Linked DNA regions of Pontibacter akesuensis. The protein of the gene in region 1 interacts with the protein of each later gene in a pairwise test. Links are inferred from orthologs where the notes say so. Each region holds a gene or a part of one and is shown on either strand. Other genes may lie near its edges. The genes, in order: ruvC and ruvA.

What was found.
Region 2: the proteins of ruvC (region 1) and ruvA interact in binary tests that used the Escherichia coli proteins (3 or more experiments, as listed by UniProt). The link is inferred for Pontibacter akesuensis from one-to-one orthologs.

What each region holds. Positions count from the first base shown.
Region 1 is NZ_CP014766.1:167,697-178,323, reverse strand. The notes cover bases 2,871-5,586. They hold ruvC (crossover junction endodeoxyribonuclease RuvC), read right to left. Parts: upstream 4,657-5,586; coding sequence 4,084-4,656; downstream 2,871-4,083. Other genes in these bases: A0W33_RS00740 (lysylphosphatidylglycerol synthase domain-containing protein), read left to right, coding at 4,681-5,586; A0W33_RS00750 (HIT family protein), read left to right, coding at 3,102-3,503; greA (transcription elongation factor GreA), read left to right, coding at 2,871-3,097. Also shown: mgtE (magnesium transporter), read left to right, coding at 1-1,167; A0W33_RS00760 (NAD(P)-dependent oxidoreductase), read left to right, coding at 1,253-2,206; more of greA, read left to right, coding at 2,624-2,870; more of A0W33_RS00740, read left to right, coding at 5,587-5,670; A0W33_RS00735 (glycosyltransferase), read left to right, coding at 5,829-6,800; A0W33_RS00730 (hypothetical protein), read left to right, coding at 6,797-7,054; A0W33_RS00725 (ABC transporter permease), read left to right, coding at 7,055-8,236; A0W33_RS00720 (PP2C family protein-serine/threonine phosphatase), read left to right, coding at 8,229-9,455; A0W33_RS00715 (polysaccharide deacetylase family protein), read left to right, coding at 9,574-10,203; A0W33_RS00710 (glycosyltransferase), read left to right, coding at 10,200-10,627.
Region 2 is NZ_CP014766.1:1,392,402-1,403,311, forward strand. The notes cover bases 5,436-8,434. They hold ruvA (Holliday junction branch migration protein RuvA), read left to right. Parts: upstream 5,436-6,639; coding sequence 6,640-7,230; downstream 7,231-8,434. Other genes in these bases: A0W33_RS05790 (NADP-dependent malic enzyme), read left to right, coding at 5,436-6,639; sov (T9SS outer membrane translocon Sov/SprA), read left to right, coding at 7,247-8,434. In the rest of the region: tatA (twin-arginine translocase TatA/TatE family subunit), read left to right, coding at 682-897; A0W33_RS05775 (Sec-independent protein translocase subunit TatA/TatB), read left to right, coding at 929-1,147; Asp-tRNA(Asn)/Glu-tRNA(Gln) amidotransferase subunit GatA, read left to right, coding at 1,144-2,580; A0W33_RS05785 (lytic transglycosylase domain-containing protein), read left to right, coding at 2,589-4,109; more of A0W33_RS05790, read left to right, coding at 4,366-5,435; more of sov, read left to right, coding at 8,435-10,910. UniProt on the Escherichia coli protein: The RuvA-RuvB-RuvC complex processes Holliday junction (HJ) DNA during genetic recombination and DNA repair.

The DNA.
Region 1 (10,627 bases):
ATTCTCTCAGACCTGGATTACGACGTACGCTCTGAATTCCTCGACAACTTCACGAGCGAGGAGGTGGCGCGCTACGTCAACCTCATGGACTCGGATGACGCGGTGGACATTCTAAACGAGATGTCGGTGCAGACGCGCGAGGAGGTGATTGCCCTGCTGGAGAACGAGGAGAAAGCCGCCGCTATACTTGACCTGCTGCATTACGAGGAAGACTGTGCGGGTGGTTTGATGGCAAAAGAGCTTATCAAAGTTAACCTGAACTGGCGCGTGCGCCAGTGTATAGATGAAATCAGGCGTCAGGCTGAGCAGGTGGAGCGGTTTTACACGGTATACGTGGTAGACAACCGCGACATTTTGGTGGGCCGGGTAAGTGTGAAAAAACTGCTTCTTTCGAAGGATGACGCCCAGGTGAGGGATATCTACAGCGAGGATGTGATTTCCATCGAGTCTTACAAGGATGAGAGCGAGGTGGTAAGCGTGATGCAGCGTTACGACCTGGAGGCAATTCCTGTGGTGAACATCCAAGGGCGCCTGCTGGGCCGCATAACCATCGACGACATGGTGGACGTGATGCAGGAGCAGGCCGAGTTAAGCCGCCAGCTCATGACGGGTATCACCGAAAACGTGGAGGAAGATGACAGCGTGCTGCGCATTTCGCGCGCTCGTTTGCCGTGGCTTGTGATCGGCATGGTGGGTGGTATGCTGGCTGCCCAGTTTATGGGTATTTTTGAGGCTGATATTGCCCTGCTGCCTGCATTGGCCTTGTTTGTGCCCCTGATCACGGCAACCGGCGGTAACGTGGGCATTCAATCTTCGTCCATCATCATCCAAACGCTTTCGAGTAACGAAGTTATGTTTGACAACCTTGGCAAACGTTTCCTGAAGGTGTTGCTGGTGGCGCTGTTCAATGCCGCGATCATTTCCCTGCTGGTTTTCTCGCTTACCTACCTGTTCCGCCGCGATGTGCCTTTGTCGTTGGTGGTGTCTATTGCGCTGTTTTCGGTCGTGATGCTGGCCTCGCTGATGGGAACGATCACGCCCATGGTGCTGGATAAGTTTGGCATCAACCCTGCCGTGGCCGCCGGACCATTCATCACCACCGCCAACGACTTGCTTGGCCTTGCTATTTATTTTGGTGTGGCGCACATGCTCTATAGTGCCCTGTAACTAAACTTTGTGGTTTCGCCAGTGTTGCCGCCAGCACACAGCATCCTATACTTTTCGATCAACTTAAATCCTGCCTTATACTTAGATGAGCCTCTCCAAACCCAAAGTCCTGATCATCGACGAGCTGCACCACAGCATTTTTCCGCTGCTGGAAAGTATAGGAGTGGAGGCTGTATATGAGCCGAACATGGCACCGATTCAGGTAAAAGAAGCCTTGGTAAGTATGGACGGGCTGATTGTTCGATCTAAGATGCGCATTACCCCTGAAACGGTTGCCTTGGCTGATAATCTCAAATTTGTGGCAAGGGCAGGAGCGGGGCTTGATAACATTGACGTGGAGCAGCTGGAGCAGCAAGGTATTCGGGTGCTGGGAGCGAATGAGGGCAACAGCCAGGCTGTAGGAGAATTTACGCTGGGTTTATTGCTGTCGCTGCTTCGTAATGTTTCGCGCAGCCACAGCCAAGTGCAGAACAAAGTATGGCTGCGGGAAGAAAACAGGGGTGAGGAGCTTAGCGGTAAAACGGTGGGCATTATCGGCTTCGGCAACATGGGGCAAAGCTTTGCGCGCGTGTTACAGGGCTTTAACTGCCGCCTGCTCGCCTACGACCGTTATGCCCCTGAAAAAGTATGTGCACCCGTCGCCTGTGTGTCGCTGGAGGAACTGCAGGCGGAGGCTGATGTGGTAAGCCTGCATATTCCGTATATTGCCAATAACCTGCAGTTTGTTGATGATACCTTTTTCAACGTTTTCCGGAAGCCCATCTGGTTTTTAAACACCTCCCGCGGCGATGTGGTGGACCAGCAGGCCTTGGTGAATCACCTGAAATCGGGAAGGGTAAAAGGAGCCGCGCTTGATGTATTGGAAAATGAAAAGTTATCGACCTTAACCGCACAACAGCAACAGACATTCGGTTATCTGGCCGCTGCCCCCAACGTGATCCTGACGCCCCACATTGCCGGCTGGACGCATGAGTCCTACGTGAAGATCAACGAGGTGCTGGTGCAGAAAATTGCACAGTTACTGAAGGAGAATAACTGATCAAAGGGAAAGTATAAAACTGCTGCAAAAAAGCTTTTAGAAGCATCGGGACAGATTTGAATAATTTAGCAAAGCAAGGTGAGATTTAAGAGCAAAAGCGCTGAAACAGTATCTTTACACTTGCGTTTTATACTTATACAAGTATAAATACGTAGAATATGCGGTGGAAAATTAAATTACACTTTCTACACTGGATTTTATACCTTTGCTATACTAGCGCGCGAAACGGGAGGAGCCTGTTTGCGTAAAAAACAGTAGCACTTACGCTTATGCTATACGTGGTGGCACGTTGATCTTTATACTTGCCGCCGCACTGGAAAAGAACTAAATAATTTTACATATTTGGCAAAAAGAACGGTTATGCACGCCATAACCGTTCTTTTTGTTTTTTGTGTTTCAAAACGTGAAAATCATACAATGAGCAACATTAGTTATTACACTGCTGAAGGGCTGAAAAAGCTGAAAGAAGAGTTAGCAGAGCTCAAGACCAAGGGTCGCTCTGAAGTAGCGCGCCAACTGGCCGAAGCCCGCGACAAAGGTGACCTAAGTGAGAATGCTGAGTACGATGCAGCCAAGGACGCTCAGGGCCACCTGGAACTAAAGATCTCGAAGCTGGAGGAAGTGGTAGGCAATGCCCGCCTGATAGACGAGACGAACCTGGATAGCAGCAAGGCCCTGATCCTCTCAAAGGTGAAAATCAAGAACCTGAAGAATAACATGGTGATGGACTATGTGCTGGTGGCAGAGGAAGAGGCAAACCTTGCGGCAGGAAAAATCTCCGTGAAATCACCAATCGGGAAAGGCCTGCTGGGCAAATCCGTAGGCGATGTAGCCGAGATAACGGTGCCCGCCGGAAAACTAGAGTTTGAAATTTTGGAAATCAGCCGCTAAAACCATGGAAGCTTCGATATTCACTAAGATTGTTAACGGGGAGATACCTGCCTACAAAATAGCAGAGGATGACCGCTACCTTGCCTTCCTGGACGTGTTTCCCACCACCAAAGGCCATACGTTAGTTATACCGAAGCAGCAGATCGATTACCTCTTCGACCTGGACGACGACCTGTACCTGGGCCTGATGGCCTTTTCCAAAAAGGTAGCCGCCGCCGTGGAGAAAGCCGTGCCGTGCAAGCGCATTGGCGTGGCCGTGGTAGGCATTGAGGTGCCCCATGCACACGTGCACCTGATCCCGCTCAACAGCATGCAGGACATGAACTTCGCCAACAAACAGAAGTTTAGCAAAAAAGAGTTTGAGGCCGTAGCCGAAAAAATCAGAGAAGCCTATCAGGCCGATTAACCTATCTGGAAAAAGACAAAACAGGCAGGGCCGGCAAGTATACTGCCGGCCCTGCCTGTTTCAGTTTCTGGCACAAGTGTCCGCTTGTGCCGACGTGCAGGATCAATTCTCCAAATTTATTACTATAAGTAAATATTTAGTATTGGGTATTTATTCCTAGCGGGAGTATTCTGCAGAAGTATAAACATCCCCCTACCCCCTTCAAAGGGGGACTTAGCCTAAGTTGCATCCCTACAGTCTTAGTTAGCTGAATTGTTTCCAGTCCTTGGGTTGAGCGCCTTTGGAGTTTTTCGGTCCCGCGTGAGCGGGATTGCGATGCGCCAGCGAGCAAAGAAAAGGTCCCAGCGCGATACCCTTATCGAGGGCTCCTACCCCCAAGACGGGGCCTCGCGGCCGTGAGCGCTCCAAAGCCAAAGGTGAAACAGTGGGTATTTGGGAACTGGAGGGTGAACGGCGGCTAGAAAATATAGCTTGTCTAAAGTTGCAATAAGCAGCGGCTATGGTACTTTAAACTGCACAAAGTCCGAGCGGTTGAAGTCACAAGCGAACGTTTGCGCCAGAAATAGAGCAGATGCGCAAGCTACTTCCCCGCCAGCCTGTCCGGATTATCCGTAACGAAGCTCTTCCATGATTTGCCGCCTTGCTTGGCATTGTTGCCTTTCTGGTAGTGGTGGCAAAGAGCCACACCAAGCGCATCTGTCGCATCGAGTAGCTTGGGAGCTTCTTTTATATTGAGGATCTGCATCAGCATGCTGGCCACCTGCTCTTTGGAAGCGTTGCCGTTGCCTGTGATAGACTGTTTGATCTTTTTAGGCGCATACTCCACATAAGGAATATCACGGGAGAGGGCAGCGGCAATGGCTACTCCCTGCGCGCGGCCTAATTTGAGCATACTCTGCACATTCACACCAAAGAAAGGAGACTCAATGGCCAGCTCGTCGGGAAGGTACTCGTCGATGAGCTGTATCATGCGGTCAAAAATTTTCTTTAACTTGATGGCGTGATTACTGTAGCTTTTGAGGTTGATGACGCCGTATTGCAGCAATTGGACCTTCGTTCCAGTCACTTCAATAAGGCCATAGCCCATAATCTGTGTACCGGGGTCGATGCCAAGAATTAATTTGTTGGGCGGAAGTGCGGAAGAGTAAACCATTGGAGTGCAAATTTAGACATTATCTTGAACATCAAACCAAACAAAAAAATCCTTTTGCTGCTCGGCAAAGGGGCGGTGGTGGGGCTGACCCTGTTTCTGCTGTACCAGGCTATTTTTACCGCGCCCGATGCTTTTTTAAGCTGGGGAGGAATTCTGCGCCGGGCCCTTGAAAGCCCGCTGCGCTTCCTGTTTATACTTACCGCCCTGCTGATTCCCCTCAACTGGGGCTTTGAGGCGCGCAAGTGGCAGCTGCTGGGTCAAAAACTGGAGCCTATTTCCTTCTTAAGGGCCTATAGGGCCGTGATGGTGGGCCTTACCTTGGGCTTCATCACCCCGAACCGCCTCGGCGACTATGCCGGCCGTGTGCTGGAGCTGAAAAGCCGGCAGCGGCTGGAGGCCGTTGGTGCCATCTTCATCGGGAGGTTCTGCCAGCTGGTGGCCACCGTGCTTGCAGGCTCATCCGGCTTCCTGTACTTCATCTTCGTGTTTGGCTGGCAAGCGTATCCCGGCGTGGCGTTAAGCCTGCTGGTACTGCTGGCTGCGCTCTCTGTAGCAATGCTGCTGCTGCTCTACAATGCGAAGGCGATGGTGGCGGTAGTGGCGGCCGTTAAACCGTTGCGGTCCTTTGTTCCCTATGTCTCCATCATGGGGCGCTATACTTCGGTAGAAATGACGCGGCTGCTGTGGCTCTCGCTGGGGCGCTATGCCGTGTTCCTGCTACAGTTTATACTTCTCTTGGTTTTGTTCGATGTGCGCCTTAGCCCGGTGCAGTACCTCAGCGGCGTGTCCGGCACCTTCTTCCTTAAATCGGTGGTGCCGTCGGTGAGCTTGCTGTCTGATTTGGGGGTGCGGGAGCTGTCAGCCATGTACTTGTTTGGCTTGCTGGGGCAGGAGCGCCTGCAGGTGCTAAGTGCCAGCCTAAGCCTTTGGCTGCTCAATATTGCGGTGCCCAGTGTAGTGGGGCTGTTCTTCGTGTTGCGCCTTCGCCTTATCCGAAAGGGAGTGGCCGCGTGAGCTGGTTGCTGGCCGGCTCGATCTTTTGGTACGCCTGGGTGATTCTTCGCCGCTGGCTGGCCTGGTACAAGCTGCCTGATACGGCTACGCCTGCTCTCTATCAACCTTCAATTAAAATTTCAGTCATCATACCTGTTCGTAATGAGTATGAGCAAATTATGTACTTAATGCGTGACCTGGAGCAGCAGCATTTTCCACAGGAACTGCTGGAGGTAATCGTGGTGGATGATCACTCCACAGACAACACCAAAGAACAGGTACAGCAGTTTATACGTGCAACAGGTTTATCCGTGAAGCTTCTGCAGTTGCAGGATTATGTTAAACAAGAAGGAAAGAAAGCCGCCGTGCAATTGGGGGTGGAACAGGCGCAGGGGCAGCTACTGGTGTTTACGGATGGGGACTGCCGGGTAGGGCCGGAGTGGCTGCGGGAGTACGCTCACCTGTATGAGACGGAGCAGCCATACTTCATCAGCGGCCCCGTTTGCTTTCATCCTACGCCCACCCATTTCGAGCGGATGCAGTTGGTGGAGTTTGCCTCCCTGGTCGGGGTGGGTGGGGCCTCCATCGCCCTGCATAAGCCAAACATGTGCAATGGCGCCAACCTGGCTTACACCAAAGAAATATTTAAGGAGGTGGGAGGCTTTACGGGCAACGAAAGCATTGCCTCCGGCGATGATGAGTTCCTGCTGCACAAGGTGCACAAGGCCTTCCCGGGTCGCGTCAGGTTTCTGAAATCAAGTAAAGCTATTGTTTATACTGAAGCGCGTAAGTCGCTGAATTCCTTTGTGCAGCAGCGGGTAAGGTGGGCGAGCAAGTGGAAGTCGTATCAGAGCCTGCAGGTGCAACTGGTAGCGGTGTGCGTGTTCCTGGTGAACTTCCTGCTGTTCCTGGCCATTCCGCTGGTTATATGGGGCGACATGTCCCTGAAAGTCTTTTTATGCGGATATGTTGCCAAGTTTGCCATCGATTGCTTATTTTTAAATTCTATACTTGGCTTCATGGGCAAAAAGCAGTTCTTATGGTACGCTTTGCCGCTGCAGCTGGTGTACATACCGTACGTGGTTTTTACAGCTGTTCTAGGCCTTTTTGGCCGCTACAGCTGGAAAGGCCGGACCATCAGAACCCCATGACAGAAAACGAATTTGACGTACTAGACGAGCTATACTTCGTCACCTCCTACCCGGATTTGAAAAGCACCCTGTCGCTGACGGATGAGGAGCTGTGTGCGGCATTGCAGGCGTTGATCAAGCGCGGCTATGTCAAGATTCTTTACCCCGACCAGGATACTGAGCACGAGTATGAGGAGGGGAGCTTCGGCCAACACTGCCACGCTTATTTCTACCTGGCCACCAAAGCGGGGTTAGTGGTGCATAATTCTATCTAAATGGCGACAATCACCAAAGCCGCGCCAGTGTCGCGTCCGCCTTCCTACTACATTCGGCAGCGCCTGCTGCAGAACAAGCCTGCTATGATTGGTCTGGTGGTTATTGTGGTGGCTGTGCTGGTGGCTATACTTGGTTACCTGATCATGCCTGATAACACGCCCAATGCGAACAACGGGTTGGTGCAGATACAGAAAAAGCAACCCGGTTTTGCCACACAGGTACTGCGCGTGCCTACAGCCGTGGGTGAGGCAGAGGAGGTGAGCCCGCTGGAACTGATGCTATTCGGGCAGCCGGCCGGTTACCTGGAGGTGCCGATCGAAAGCTTTTCGTTTAGGGGCGATAGTTTGGTGGTGCAGCCACTGCGCAGCAACAACGCCCAGGCCGATCAGGAGCGGGTGTTCGACTTAAAGTTGTTTTCCGGTGATGCTGCTGAAGGGGCTGATAAAGAAACAATTGAAGCAAGAATAGAGCAAGACTATTTGTCCGAAAGAACTTTCCTTTTAGGAACTGATAAAGCCGGCCGCGATGTATTGAGCAGGCTTATACTTGGTACACGCATCTCTCTTGGAATTGGGTTTGTGGCGGTGCTGATCTCCCTCGTCATCGGCGTACTGATCGGAGCGACGGGAGGCTATTTTGGGGGATGGGTGGACAAGCTCATGCTCTTCCTGATGACGGTGGTTTGGTCGGTGCCGGGCATTATGCTCGTAATCGCCATCAGCCTGGCCATCGACAGCAAAGGCGTGTGGGTGGCTTTCGTGGCGGTGGGGCTTACCATGTGGGTGGAGGTAGCGCGCGTGGTGCGGGGCCAGATCTTAAGTTTGAAGGAGAAAACCTATGTGGAGGCAGCCCAGGTGCTGGGTGTGCCGCAGTATAAAATGATTTTTCGGCACCTGCTGCCAAACATGACGGGACCTTTGATAGTTATTGCCACAGCAAATTTTGCCTCGGCCATACTTATCGAGGCGGGCCTAAGTTTCCTGGGCCTGGGCGTGCAGCCACCTGCGCCTTCGTGGGGCATGATGGTGAATGAGGGCTTCCAGTTGATAGGTGCCAAAGCTGGCCTTTTTTTAGTAGTTTTACCTAGTATTTGTATCAGTTTGCTGGTGCTGGCCTTCAACCTGCTTGGCAATGGCCTGCGCGATGCTTACGATCCTAAAATTCCGATATCAAATGCCTGATATACCTTTACCGAATCCGCAGCAGGAGTTGAACCTGAAGAAGCTGGAGTTAACTGCTTTGCTTGAGATAACTCAGGCCATTAACGCGAACCTGCCAGAGAACGCCCTGTACAAGATTTACCGGTTTACGCTGCTTGCCCAGTTGCAGATCCGGCAGCTGGTGCTGTACGTGCACGACGGGGACTGGGCCTGCATGGTTAACTCCTCAGGTACCGAGCACGATTTCAACAAGCTGACGCTGCCCAAAGAGATGCTGCAGGTAAAGGAAATCACGAAGATTTCGAAACTGAAGGTTGATAAGAAGTGGCGCTGCTTTGACATCGTGATTCCGGTGCTGCACAACAATAAGGTGCTGGCCTTTGTGCTGATTGGCAAGCTGCAGAACTACTATAACAACCTCGATGCGCTGAACTTTGTGCAGACGATCAGTAACATTATGCTGGTGGCCATCGAGAACCACAAGATGGCGCGACAGCGACTGGCGCAGGAATCCATTCGACGCGAGATAGAGATTGCGCGCGAGGTGCAGAGCATGCTGTTTCCAAAGAGCCTGCCCAACGACAGGGACGTAACCATTCACGCCAGCTACATTCCGCACTCCTCCATCGGGGGCGACTACTACGATTTCATCGAGATAGATGCCGACCAGTTCCTGTTCTGCGTGGCAGACGTGTCGGGCAAGGGAGTACCAGCCTCTTTGCTGATGTCGAACTTCCAGGCGGGGCTTCGAACCATACTTCGACAGACCTCAGATTTGAACACGGTGGTTTCGGAACTTAACAACCTGATTTACCGGAACGCGATCGCCGAGAAGTTTATTACCACCTTTGTGGCCATTTACAACCGCAAAAGCAGGGAGCTTACCTATGTGAATGCCGGCCATAACGCCCCGATCCTGCTGTACGAAGACAACTCTCATTACCTGCTGAACGACGGCTGCACCATGCTGGGCGTGTTTGACGTGCTGCCGTTTATGAATGTGGGGCGCGTGCATGTGCCGGAGGGTTCGGTGGTGCTGTGCTATACTGATGGCCTGACCGAGGTTTTTGACGAGGACGAGGCGGAGTACGGCATTGAGGGCACCATTGATTTCCTGCAGCGTAACCGCTTCCTGAGCTCTAAAATGCTGCACCTGCAACTGCTCCGCGAGATCAACCTTTACAACGACGAGGCCTCCTTCAACGACGACATTACGCTGCTGTCCTGCCGGTTTAAATAAATTTTATTGTTGAGTTGCTGGATTGCTGAATTGTTGATCAGTAATAGTGCAATTAAAGTAATGAAATTACTCAATTAGGTCAGCAATCAAACAACTAAACCATCAACAATTAAAAAAATTGCTCCGCCTTTACAAAACGCCCTGGTTGCTCAAAAAGCTGATGCCCCGGTATACGTGGCATAGGGAGGTGCAGGGCAAGCAACTGTTTCTTACGTTTGATGACGGGCCAATTCCGGAGGTGACGCCCTGGGTTCTTGAGCAATTGCGCAAGTATGGGGCAAAGGCGACGTTCTTCTGCGTGGGAGACAACCTGTACAAGCACCCGGAGATTGCGAATGGATTAGTTGCAGAGGGCCATTTGCTGGCAAACCATACGTACCACCACCTGAAGGGCTGGAACACTGCCATGCAGCCATACCTGGACAATACCCAGCGATGCCAGCAGGAGGTGGAAAAGCTGCAGCAGGCTAACCGAAAGTTGTTCCGGCCACCGTACGGGCGCATCACAAGGGCACAGGGCCGGCAACTGCAACCCAATTACGAGATTATCATGTGGGATGTGCTCACCAACGATTACGACCAAAGCCTCTCACCCGAAACTTGCCTGCGCAAGTCAATTAAGTATACCCAAAGCGGCAGCATTATCGTATTTCACGACAGCCTGAAAGCTAAACGAAACATGATGTATGCCCTGCCGCGTTTTTTAGAGCACTTCAACAGGCTGGGCTATACTTTTGAGACTCTATGATTGTATCGGTAGCCTATTTTATACTTTACTTCACCCTTTTTTTTGTTTTGCTTGCCCTGCTTCTCTTCAACAGGAAACAATATGCCGCATCTCTGACAGACTTTCCGCCTGTAAGTATACTTATAGCCGCCCGAAACGAGGAGCATACTGTCTTACGCTGCCTGCAGGCGTTGGAGCAGCTAAATTACCCTAAAGACAAGATTGAGGTGCTGATCGGCGACGATGCCTCCACCGACAACACCCGTGCGGTGATCGACGCGTTTATCAGCGACAAGCCGAACCATACCTGTATCACCATCACCCATACGTTAGGCAAGGCAAAGGGCAAAGCCAATGTGCTGGCGCACCTGGCCAAACTTGCCACCACCAACTATTTCTTTTACACTGATGCCGACATTGCTGTGCCGCCGCAATGGATCGAAAC
Region 2 (10,910 bases), 1.2 Mb from region 1 along the record:
TTTAAAATAAAAAAACACCCCACAGTGTAGGGTGCCTTTCCAAGCTATGAAAACAAACTTAATATTTTTATCTAAACGCAAGCTTGGGCCTGCAACGATTTCATGAATCTAAATTACAACCTCATTTGTTAATATGCAACACAAGGTAAAAAAACGATCACTTAGTGAATCTGTGTATTACTATACTTCTATTTAAAGATAAAGGTTGCAATATATTTTTACCTTCTACCCTAATAACAGCAAATACAGCCTGTAAGTTGCTTTTTGGTTGTAAATTAACAGCGGCTCTGCTAATTTCAGCACTTCCTGCCTGAGTACAAATATCCCATGCCTTTCGTGTGCCTACATCATCTATATACAAGGGTTGTGCCAACTTGGTACTCAGGCGCAACAACCTGATAATCAACAGCAGCATCCGACAGGCCCCTCAAACACATTCCAAGGGTGGGAATAACAGGACATGTACTTTCCAAATTCAGGAAGCCCGCAACAGGGGGAAATACAGCTTTGCGGGTGACGGAAAAATATGGGGTAAAACCGGGCAGCTGATTTGACTCGTACGTATGGGGAAGGCCATTTAATAAAATCCTTGCTGCGGCGCACTTTAAACTTATACTGCCTGTTATGGGTTTATTAAAAATATAGCCTTAATTTTGTATCACACTTTTAAACATTAATGATATGGTTATCACCAACGTTTTCTTATTTCTGGGAGGCCTGGGAGGCACGGAAGTTTTACTTATCCTGCTTGCCATTCTGTTGCTTTTTGGTGCCAAGCGTATTCCTGAGCTAGCCAAAGGTCTGGGCCGCGGTATCCGTGAGTTCAAAGATGCCACCAAGGAGATCAAGAATGATATCGAAACTTCAGTGAAGGACGATAACTCGACCACGAAGTAATAGTTTAGAAAGAATATAAGGTAGCAACACCATGTGCCTTACCACTGTTTTCCTTTTCCTGGGGGACCTGGGATTAGGAGAAATGATGGTCGTTATGACCGCATTCTTATTGTTGTTTGGCGCCGACAAGATTCCCGGCTTCGCCCGCTCCATGGGGCGCGGCATCCGTGAGTTTAAGGACGCAACAAATGAAATTAAGCACGAACTAGAGCAATCCATTAAAGACGACCCTAAGTCCAAAAAAGATTGAGACAGTATAACTCGCTCCGCGACATCCGCACAGACATGGCCAATGGGCAGGTTTCGTGCCGGCAATTGGTAGAACACTACCTGCACAACATAAAAGAGAAAGCCCAGCTAAACGCTTTTCTGGAAACATTTGAGGAGGAGGCACTTGCGCAGGCAGATGCTGTAGACCAGAAAATATCCAATGGCACGGCCGGCAAACTCGCCGGTATGGTGATTGGGCTAAAAGACGTGCTGGCTTACAAAGACCACAGCCTGCAGGCCTCCAGCCAGATATTGAATGGCTTTAAGTCGCTTTATACCGCCCCTGCCGTGCAGCGCCTGCTGGATGCCGATGCCATTATAATCGGTCGCCAGAATTGCGATGAGTTTGCCATGGGCGCTTCCAACGAGAATTCCTCTTTCGGTGATGTGTTAAACGCTGATGCCCCTGCCCGCGTGCCCGGAGGATCTTCGGGCGGATCGGCTGTGGCCGTGCAGGCAGACCTGTGCCTTGCCTCCATTGGCTCTGACACCGGCGGCTCCGTGCGCCAGCCCGCTTCTTTCTGCGGTGTGGTAGGCTTCAAGCCTACATACTCCCGCATCTCCCGCTATGGCCTCATCGCCTACGCTTCTTCCTTCGACCAGATCGGCTTTATCACCAAAAGTGTAGAGGATGCTGCGTTGTTGCTGGAAGTAGTGGCCGGACCGGACGGACTTGACAGCACCGCCAGTCAGCGTGAAGTGCCTGCCTACAGTGAGCTGCTACAGGCCGATAAGAAGTATAAGATTGGCTACATCCGCGACTGCTTTGAGCGTGAGGGGTTGGACACCGAAGTAAAGGACGCCATCCTGAATGTAAAAGACATGCTGAAGGATGCCGGGCATGAGGTGGAGCCAGTGGAGTTCCCGTACCTGGACTACATGGTGCCAACCTACTATATCCTGACCACCGCCGAAGCCAGTTCTAACTTGGGCCGCTTTGACGGCGTGAAGTATGGCTTCCGCTCCGACAACGCTACAGACCTTACATCACTCTATAAAAAGACCAGGGCCGAGGGCTTTGGCCACGAAGTACAGCGCCGTATTATGCTCGGCACCTTTGTGCTTAGCGCCGACTATTATGACGCCTACTATACTAAGGCACAGAAAGTAAGGCGCTTGATAAAAGAGAAGACCGACGAGTTGCTTCAGGCATATGATTTCCTTATCTTGCCTACTGCTCCTACTACAGCCTTTAAGCTGGGAGAGAATACAGCAAACCCGTTGGCCATGTACCTGGCCGATATTTTTACGGTGCAGGCCTCTTTAGCCGGTGTTCCAGCCATCTCTATCCCAGTTGGCCGCGACACCAACGGATTGTCCATCGGGTTGCAGTTAATGACGCGTTCTTTTGAGGAGCCGGCTTTACTTGCCTTCTCGAATTATATACTGGACAAGATATCCGTTGAAGCATAAACCATATCATGACCTACAGTAAGTTCTTTACATTGCTTGCGGCTATGGCTGGCAGCATCTGGGCAGTTGATGCCCAGGCTGCCAGCCATAGCCTTTTGTTTGAAGCCCCTTTGGTATCACCCAAAGATTCGCTGAAGCCTGGTGCCGTGCAACTCACCCCCGAGGAGCTGGCTTTGCTCGTAGAAATTATCCCCAACGAGCCCGACGAGGTAATTGCAGACCGCCTGAGCTGCCTGGACTCTGAGATTCCGCTCGTGTTCAACAACTATGTAAGGAACTTCATCGATTACTTTACCATCCGCAACCGCAAGTATACGCGAACCATGCTGCAGCGCGAGAACGTGTACTTCCCGCTTTTTGAGAAATACCTCAAGAAGTACGACATGCCGGATGAACTTAAATACCTTTCCATTGTAGAGTCAGGCCTCTCGCCAAAGGCGCAGAGCCCAGTGGGTGCCGCGGGTCTGTGGCAATTTATGAAACCCACAGGCCGTGAATATGGCTTGGAGCAAACTTCTTTCACGGATGAGCGCCTTGACCCGGAAAAGTCCACGGATGCGGCCATGCGTTTTCTGCGCCGCCTGCACAAGTACTACGACGGCGATTGGGAATTGGCTTTGGCAGCGTACAACTGTGGCCAGGGCAACGTGAACAAAGCAATTCGCAGAGCCGGCGGGGGCAAAAAAACATTTTGGGAGATCTTCCCATACTTGCCGCGCGAAACCCGGGGCTATGTACCTAGTATGACGGCCGTGCGCTATGCCATGAACTATGCCGGGGAGCACAACATTTTCTCCGACTCTATACTTTACGCCCCGCAGGTGGATTACCTGGAGGTAACGCAGGCCATGGACCTGGAGAAACTGGCCTGGGAACTGCACCTGACGCCGGGGGAACTGATGGCGCTGAACCCGGAAATCACCAAAACAAAGCTACCAGATCAGAAAAACAACTATAAACTGCGCGTACCAGCAAACCGTGCCGCGTTGCTGGCCTCCGCTGCCGATAAGAGGTGTATTCTGATGGCTGCCGCGCCCGTGGCACCACAACCTAAGCCGCAGGAGACGCCTGTTATGCTTGCCGCTGTAAAGAAGGAAGCTGAGCCGGCAACGGAAACAGAGGCAACGTCCAGCCTGGAGAAAACAACTTATACGGTACAGCGCGGCGACAACCTGACACAGATAGCCCAACGCCATAACGTAACCATTGAGCAGCTAAAGGAATGGAACAACCTGGCCAGCAACAAGCTGATGCCGGAACAGAAGCTGCAGTTACTGCAGCCTGCACAGGCCGCCGAACCAGTTGTCAGCACCCCTGTGGTTTTAGCCTCCAACAAAACAACCACAAAGGAAACCCCGGCTAAACAGATCGTGCAGCCGCAGGAGCAGTTAATTCACCATGTGCAGCCGGGGGATACGCTCTGGCAAATCTCCAGGAAGTATAACGGCATTCCAGTGGAGCAGATAAAGAAGCTGAACAACCTGAAAGATAACGCCATCAAGCCCGGGCAGAAACTCATCCTGAGCTAGGCCACTGTAGAAGCAACAAACAAAAGCACCTTCTCTTCAGAGGGTGCTTTTTAATTTTCAGAGGCAATGGCATTTCCCCGCATCAAAAAAAACACAAAACCTGCCTGCCTGAGTTATGCACCGCTTATCTTTGGAGGCTCAACTTTGGATTAACCGTATTTTCTTACAAAATTGGTCTTTAGCCAAATAAGGTTTGCTTAAAGCAGCTACACTTTAACCCAGGTGAGCGAACAACTATTACACACCACACGCATTTATGATTAAAGTTAACAGAGAGGATGCCCTGAACTACCACATGGAGGGTAAACCAGGCAAGATTGAGGTAGTACCCACCAAGATGGTAAGCACGCAGCACGATTTGGCCCTCGCATATTCTCCCGGCGTTGCCGAGCCTTGCAAAGAGATTCACGCAGATAAAGACAATGTATACAAATATACCGCCAAGGGAAACTTGGTGGGCGTTATATCAAATGGTACAGCGGTGCTGGGCCTGGGCAACATTGGCCCGGATGCCTCCAAGCCGGTGATGGAGGGAAAAGGCGTACTGTTCAAAAAGTTCGCAGGCATCGATGTGTTTGACATCGAGATTGACTGTAACGACCCCGAGGAGTTCATCCGCATCGTGAAATCGCTGGAGCCTACCTTCGGCGGCATTAACCTGGAAGACATTAAGGCCCCGGAAAGCTTCAAGATTGAGAATGCGCTGAAGGAGCAAATGAACATTCCGCTGATGCACGACGACCAGCACGGTACAGCCATTATCTCGGCTGCCGCTCTGCTGAATGCCCTGGAACTGACGGGGAAGAAAATCGGCGAGATCAAAATGGTAATCAATGGGGCCGGGGCCGCCGCCATTGCCTGCACCAAACTATACGTGGCCCTCGGTGCGCACCTCGACAACATCGTGATGTTCGACAAGGACGGCATCATACGCCCAGAGCGCAACGACCTTGATATTTACCGGGCGCAGTTCGTAACCATGCGCAAGATTGACACGTTGGCGGAGGCAATGCAGGACGCGGATGTGTTCGTTGGTCTTTCTGCCGGTAATGTGCTGGCACCGGAACTCGTAAAATTGATGGCCTCTGATCCGATCATCTTTGCCCTGGCTAACCCGGACCCGGAAATCCCTTATGAGGAGGCGATGGCTACCCGCGAGGACTTGATCATGGCCACGGGTCGCTCGGACCATCCAAACCAGGTAAATAACGTGCTGGGTTTCCCCTACATCTTCAGGGGCGCCTTGGATGTGCGTGCCACGGAAATTAACGAGTCCATGAAGCTGGCTGCCGTACACGCACTGGCTGAACTGGCAAAGGAGCCTGTGCCGGAACTGGTGCACAAGGCTTACGGCGACAACACCATTAACTTTGGCCGTTTATACCTGATCCCGAAGCCGCTGGACCCGCGCCTGATCACCACCATCTCCCCTGCCGTGGCAAAGGCCGCCATGGAGAGCGGCGTGGCGCGCAAGCCCATCACCGACTGGGAAGCCTACGAGGATGAACTGCGGGAGCGCATCGGCATTGACCAGAAACTGATGTCACGCATCACGATTCAGGCAAAGAAGGACGTGAAGACCGTTGTTTTTGCCGAGGCCGATCATTACAAAATCCTGAAGGCTGCCCAGATCGTAAACGAGCAGCGTATTGCTAACCCCATACTTCTGGGAAACCGCAAGCGCATCCAAGCCATCATCGACGAAAACAACATGGACCTGCAGGGCGTGCGCATCATAGACACGTATGAGGAAGGCGAAAAGCGTGCGGAGTTTGCCCAGATCCTGTTTGAGCGGCGCCAGCGCAAAGGCCTGACGCTGTTTGATGCCCAGCGTTTAATGCGCGACCGCAATTACTATGGCAGCATGATGCTGGACACCGGAGAGGCCGATGCACTGATCTCAGGCCTGACCCGCGATTACTCTAAAACCATTTCGCCAGCGCTGCAGGTGATCGGGGTGGAAGAGGGCATCAACAAGGTGGCGGGTATGTACATTATACTTGGCAAGAAAGAGCCGTATTTCTTTGCCGACACCACCGTAAACGTGAACCCAACCGCCGACGAATTGGTTGATATCATCGGTCTGACAGCCCGTACGGTACGCTTTTTTGATACAGAGCCACGCGTGGCCATGCTTTCCTACTCCAACTTCGGTTCGGTGGGTGGCGATATTCCGAGTAAAGGTGCCGAGGCTGTGCGCAAAGCCAAGCAACGCTACCCGGAACTGCTCATCGACGGGGAGATGCAGGCGAACACTGCTTTGAACCGCAACCTGCTGCGCGAGCATTATCCGTTCAGCGAGCTGGCAGAGAGAGGCGCCAACACGCTGGTGTTCCCAACGCTGGCATCCGGCAATATTGCCTACAAAGTGCTGCAGGAAATAGGCGGCGTAGAAGTGATTGGCCCGGTACTGATGGGCATGCGCAAACCAGTACACATTCTGCAGCTAGGCTCCTCTATTCGCGATATCGTGAACATTGTGGCTATTGCTGCGGTAGACGCCCAGAACTATAACAAGCAAAGTATATAGATGATAGCCTACATAGATGGCAAGTTAACGCACAAGGACCCCACTTACGTCATCATCGAAACGAACGGTGTGGGGTACCAGATCAAGATTTCGCTGAGTACGTATTCTGCCCTGCCTGCCGGTGAGCGCTGCAAGCTGCATACTATCCTGAACATAAAGGAGGATGCCCATACCTTGTATGGCTTTGCCACCATTGCCGAGAAAGACGCGTTCCTGCATTTGATATCGATCTCAGGCGTGGGCCCCAACACGGGGCTCATGATCCTGTCTTCGCTGTCGGTGGAGGAGATACAGCAGGCGATTGTGCGGGAGGATGTGCGCACTATCCAGAACGTAAAGGGAATCGGGGCCAAAACGGCTCAGCGCATCATCCTGGAACTAAAGGACAAAATCAAGAAAGAGGTGTTGCTATCCGATGTTTCGGCACCTGCTGCTTCGCACAATACAAACCGTGCCGAGGCGTTATCAGCATTAGTGACGCTGGGCTTCGCCAGAAACGTTGCAGAGAAAACACTCGACGCGATTATCAAGCGCGAAAGCGGCAGCCTGAGTGTGGAGGAGTTGATTAAGTTTGCTTTGAAGTCTTCATAAGAGAATATACCTGATTTTGATCTGGAAAAGTAAAAAGCACAACCTGCTGTTGATCCTGGTTGCTTCTATTTCTTTGCTTACCTGGCTGGCGCAGGCAGAAGGGCTGCGCACGTCCCACCGGTTTAAAACAGGCCTTCTCAAAAACCTGCTGGCACAGCAGGACACTGCCCGCAAGGACAGCACCAAGTATATTCCCAGCCGCAAGCCTACGTTTGTTCCATCCGACAGGTATGGCAGCCCCTTCGGCGCTCGGCCAAGCTCCTCTCCCTTGCTGCTGGGCCAGCCCAGCAACCTGCACCTGAACGTAGAGCTTGACGACAGCCTGCAGCAGTACAATATTACCGAGACAATCGGCGACAGCGTACTGTACCGTCCGCCCTCCTCCATGTCGCTGCGCGATTACTCAGAGTGGCAGCAGCGCGAAGCCATCCGCAATTACTGGCGCGCCAAGTCATCTGGTCTGGATGGCGAAAGCGTGGTGAGCAGCAACCGCCTGATTCCCAAGCTGTACATCAGCCCGATGTTCGACCGCATCTTTGGCGGCAACTACGTGGACATTCAGCCAAACGGAAACGTGTCGCTTAAATTCGGAGCGCGCTTTAACCGCAACGAGAACCCGACGATACCGCTTAGCCAGCAGCGCACCGGCGATTTCGACTTTGAGCAGAACATTTCCCTGAACCTGGTGGGCCAGATCGGCGAGAAACTGCGCCTGAACTTTAACTGGGACAACAACGCCAACTTCGACTTCGAGAACAACATGAAGTTGGATTACACGGGTTACGAAGAAGAGATTATCCGCAAGATAGAGGCCGGTAACGTAAGCCTGCCCCTGAACAACTCCCTGATAACGGGTGCGCAGAACCTGTTTGGTATCAAGGCGCAGCTGCAGTTTGGGCGATTAGGCGTAACCACCATTGCCTCCAGCCTGCGCGGCACCAACGATGAGGTCATTATCCAGAACGGCGGGCAGAACAGGCCTTTCGAGATTCGGGTGGATGAGTACGACCGTGACCGCCACTTCTTTCTGTCTCAGTTTTTCCGGGGCCGCTACAACGAGGCCCTCAGGCCTTTGCCCCTGGTAAACTCTGGCATCGTGATTCGCCGCGTGGAACTGTATGTGACCAACAACAGCCGCCAGACCGAGAACCTGCGTAACATTGTGGCTTACATGGACTTGGGTGAGGCTGACCCTTACCGTGAGCGCTTCGAAAATGGCCGCCCGGCCACCGCTCCGGCCGACAACCAGGCCAACACCTTGTACAGCCTGATTTCTCCCCCTAACAGCCAGGCACGTGACAACGCGCGGGTGGATAGTTACCTGCAGTCCTTAGGGCTGGAGAAGGGAACAGACTTTGAGCATGTGCGGGCGCGCAAGCTGGAGCCTAACGAGTACCGCTTTAACCCGCAGTTGGGCTATATCTCGCTTAACTCTGCCCTGCTGCCCGACCAGGTGCTCGGCATCGCCTTTGAGTATACGTATAACGGCAAGACCTACCAGGTAGGTGAACTGATCAACGATTACCAGAACCTGGACTCGGAGAAGGTGATCCACATGAAGTTGCTGCGCGCCACCAACCCATCCCTGAATTTCCCTACCTGGGATTTGATGATGAAAAACGTGTACGCGCTGGATGCCACGCAGGTAAACCGCGAGGATTTCAGGCTGCAGATCATCTACAAAGACGATGAGACGGGCGTGGACCTGACAAGTATAAAAGAGCCAAGCCCGATCCGGAACATACCCTTAGTGGAGGTCTTTAACCTCGACAACGTTAACTCCAACAACGACAGGCCGAGCGACGGCAACTTCGACTTCCTGCCTGGCATCACCATTGATACCGAGACAGGCCGTATCTTCTTCCCGCAGGTAGAGCCGTTCGGTGATTACCTGGCGAGCAGACTGGAAGGAAACCCCGCCCTGATAGACCAGTACGTGTTCCAGGAACTCTACGACCAGACACAGACCGATGCGCAGCAGAACAACGTAAAAGCAAAGTTCTACCTCACGGGCCGCGTTAAATCTACTTCTTCGGATGAAATTATGCTGCCGGGCTTCCAGATTGCGGAAGGCTCTGTGGTGGTATACTCGGGTGGCACCAGGCTGATAGAAGGCACCGATTACCAGGTGTTCTACGACCTTGGCCGCATCAAGATCCTGAACCCAAGTTACCTTAGCTCTGCCAACGACCTGCGCGTAACCTACGAGAAAGCCGAACTGCTGAACATACAGCCCCGCACCATGCTTGGCGCGCGCTTCGACTACCGCCTGAGCGATGATGTGAACATCGGAGCCACTGTGTTGCACCTGAATGAGCAGTCGTACATCAACCGGGTAAGTATAGGCGATGAGCCCACCAACAACACCATTTACGGCCTCGACCTGAACATGCAGAAGGAGTCGCGGATGCTGACACGGTTTGTGGATGCCATCCCGCTGATTCAGACCAAGGTGCCGTCGCTAATTACCTTCAGTGGCGAATTTGCCCAGTTGGCGCCCTCCAAGTCCAAATCAAGTGCAAACGAAGACGGTGCCTCTTACATTGATGACTTTGAAGGAGCCGAAACGCCTTATAACCTGGGTGGCTTTAACAACAGCACCTGGCGCCTGGCGGCCACACCGGCACCGCTGGTGCCTGGCCCTGGCCTGCAGTACTCCTACAACCGCGCAAAACTGGCCTGGTATACCATCGACCAGATATTTTACCGCAACTCAGACAACCGGAAGCCGGGAAGTATAACGGATGAGGAACTGAAGAACAACTACGTACGCGGTATTTGGAGAAACGAGCTATTCCCGAACCGCGACGCCGAAATAACTAATACTTACGAGTATACATTTGACCTGGCCTACTACCCTCGTGAGCGTGGGCAGTACAACTATAACCCGAACTTAACGACACAGGGCCTGCTGGCCGATGACCCGCGCAGAAACTGGGGTGGTATCAGCCGTGAGATTTCGTTTGACACTGACTTCGACAACGCCAACATCGAGTACATGGAATTCTGGCTGATGGACCCGTTCATTGCAGGCCAGTATGGTAGGGATGGCGCTTTTGGCAGTAATGTAAATCCAAAAGACCCGGGCCAGTTGGTGCTGAACCTCGGCAACGTATCGGAGGATGTGCTGGAGGATGACCTGTACGCGTTTGAGAACGGCTTGCCAACATCCGCAAACGATGCGCAGAACCTGAAGAAAACCGACTGGGGTCTTATTACGCAGCAGCAGTTCTTAACAGATGCCTTTACAGGTGTTCCTGGCGGACGCCAGTTCCAGGATATTGGTCTGGATGGCTTGAATGACGCCGCAGAGGCAGATTACTTCCGGCAGCCGTTCCTGAACCGGATAGCAGGTACACCACCGCAAAGCGTGGTGGATGATCCTTCTGCCGATAACTTCCTGCACCACCTCGACCCACGCTACGACCAGTTGAATGCGGGCGTGCTGCAGCGCTACAAGAACTACAACGGCATGGAGAATAACTCTCCGGAGAACAGCATTTACTCCAACTATGCCTTCCCCGACAAAGAAGACCTGAACGGCGACAACGTTATCAACGACCTGGAGCAGTACTTCGAGTACAAGATCAACCTAAGTCCGGAACAACTGGAGGTGGGCCAGAACTACATTGTAGATAAAGTAACCAGCACAAACGATAAGAACGGACAGCAGGTAACCT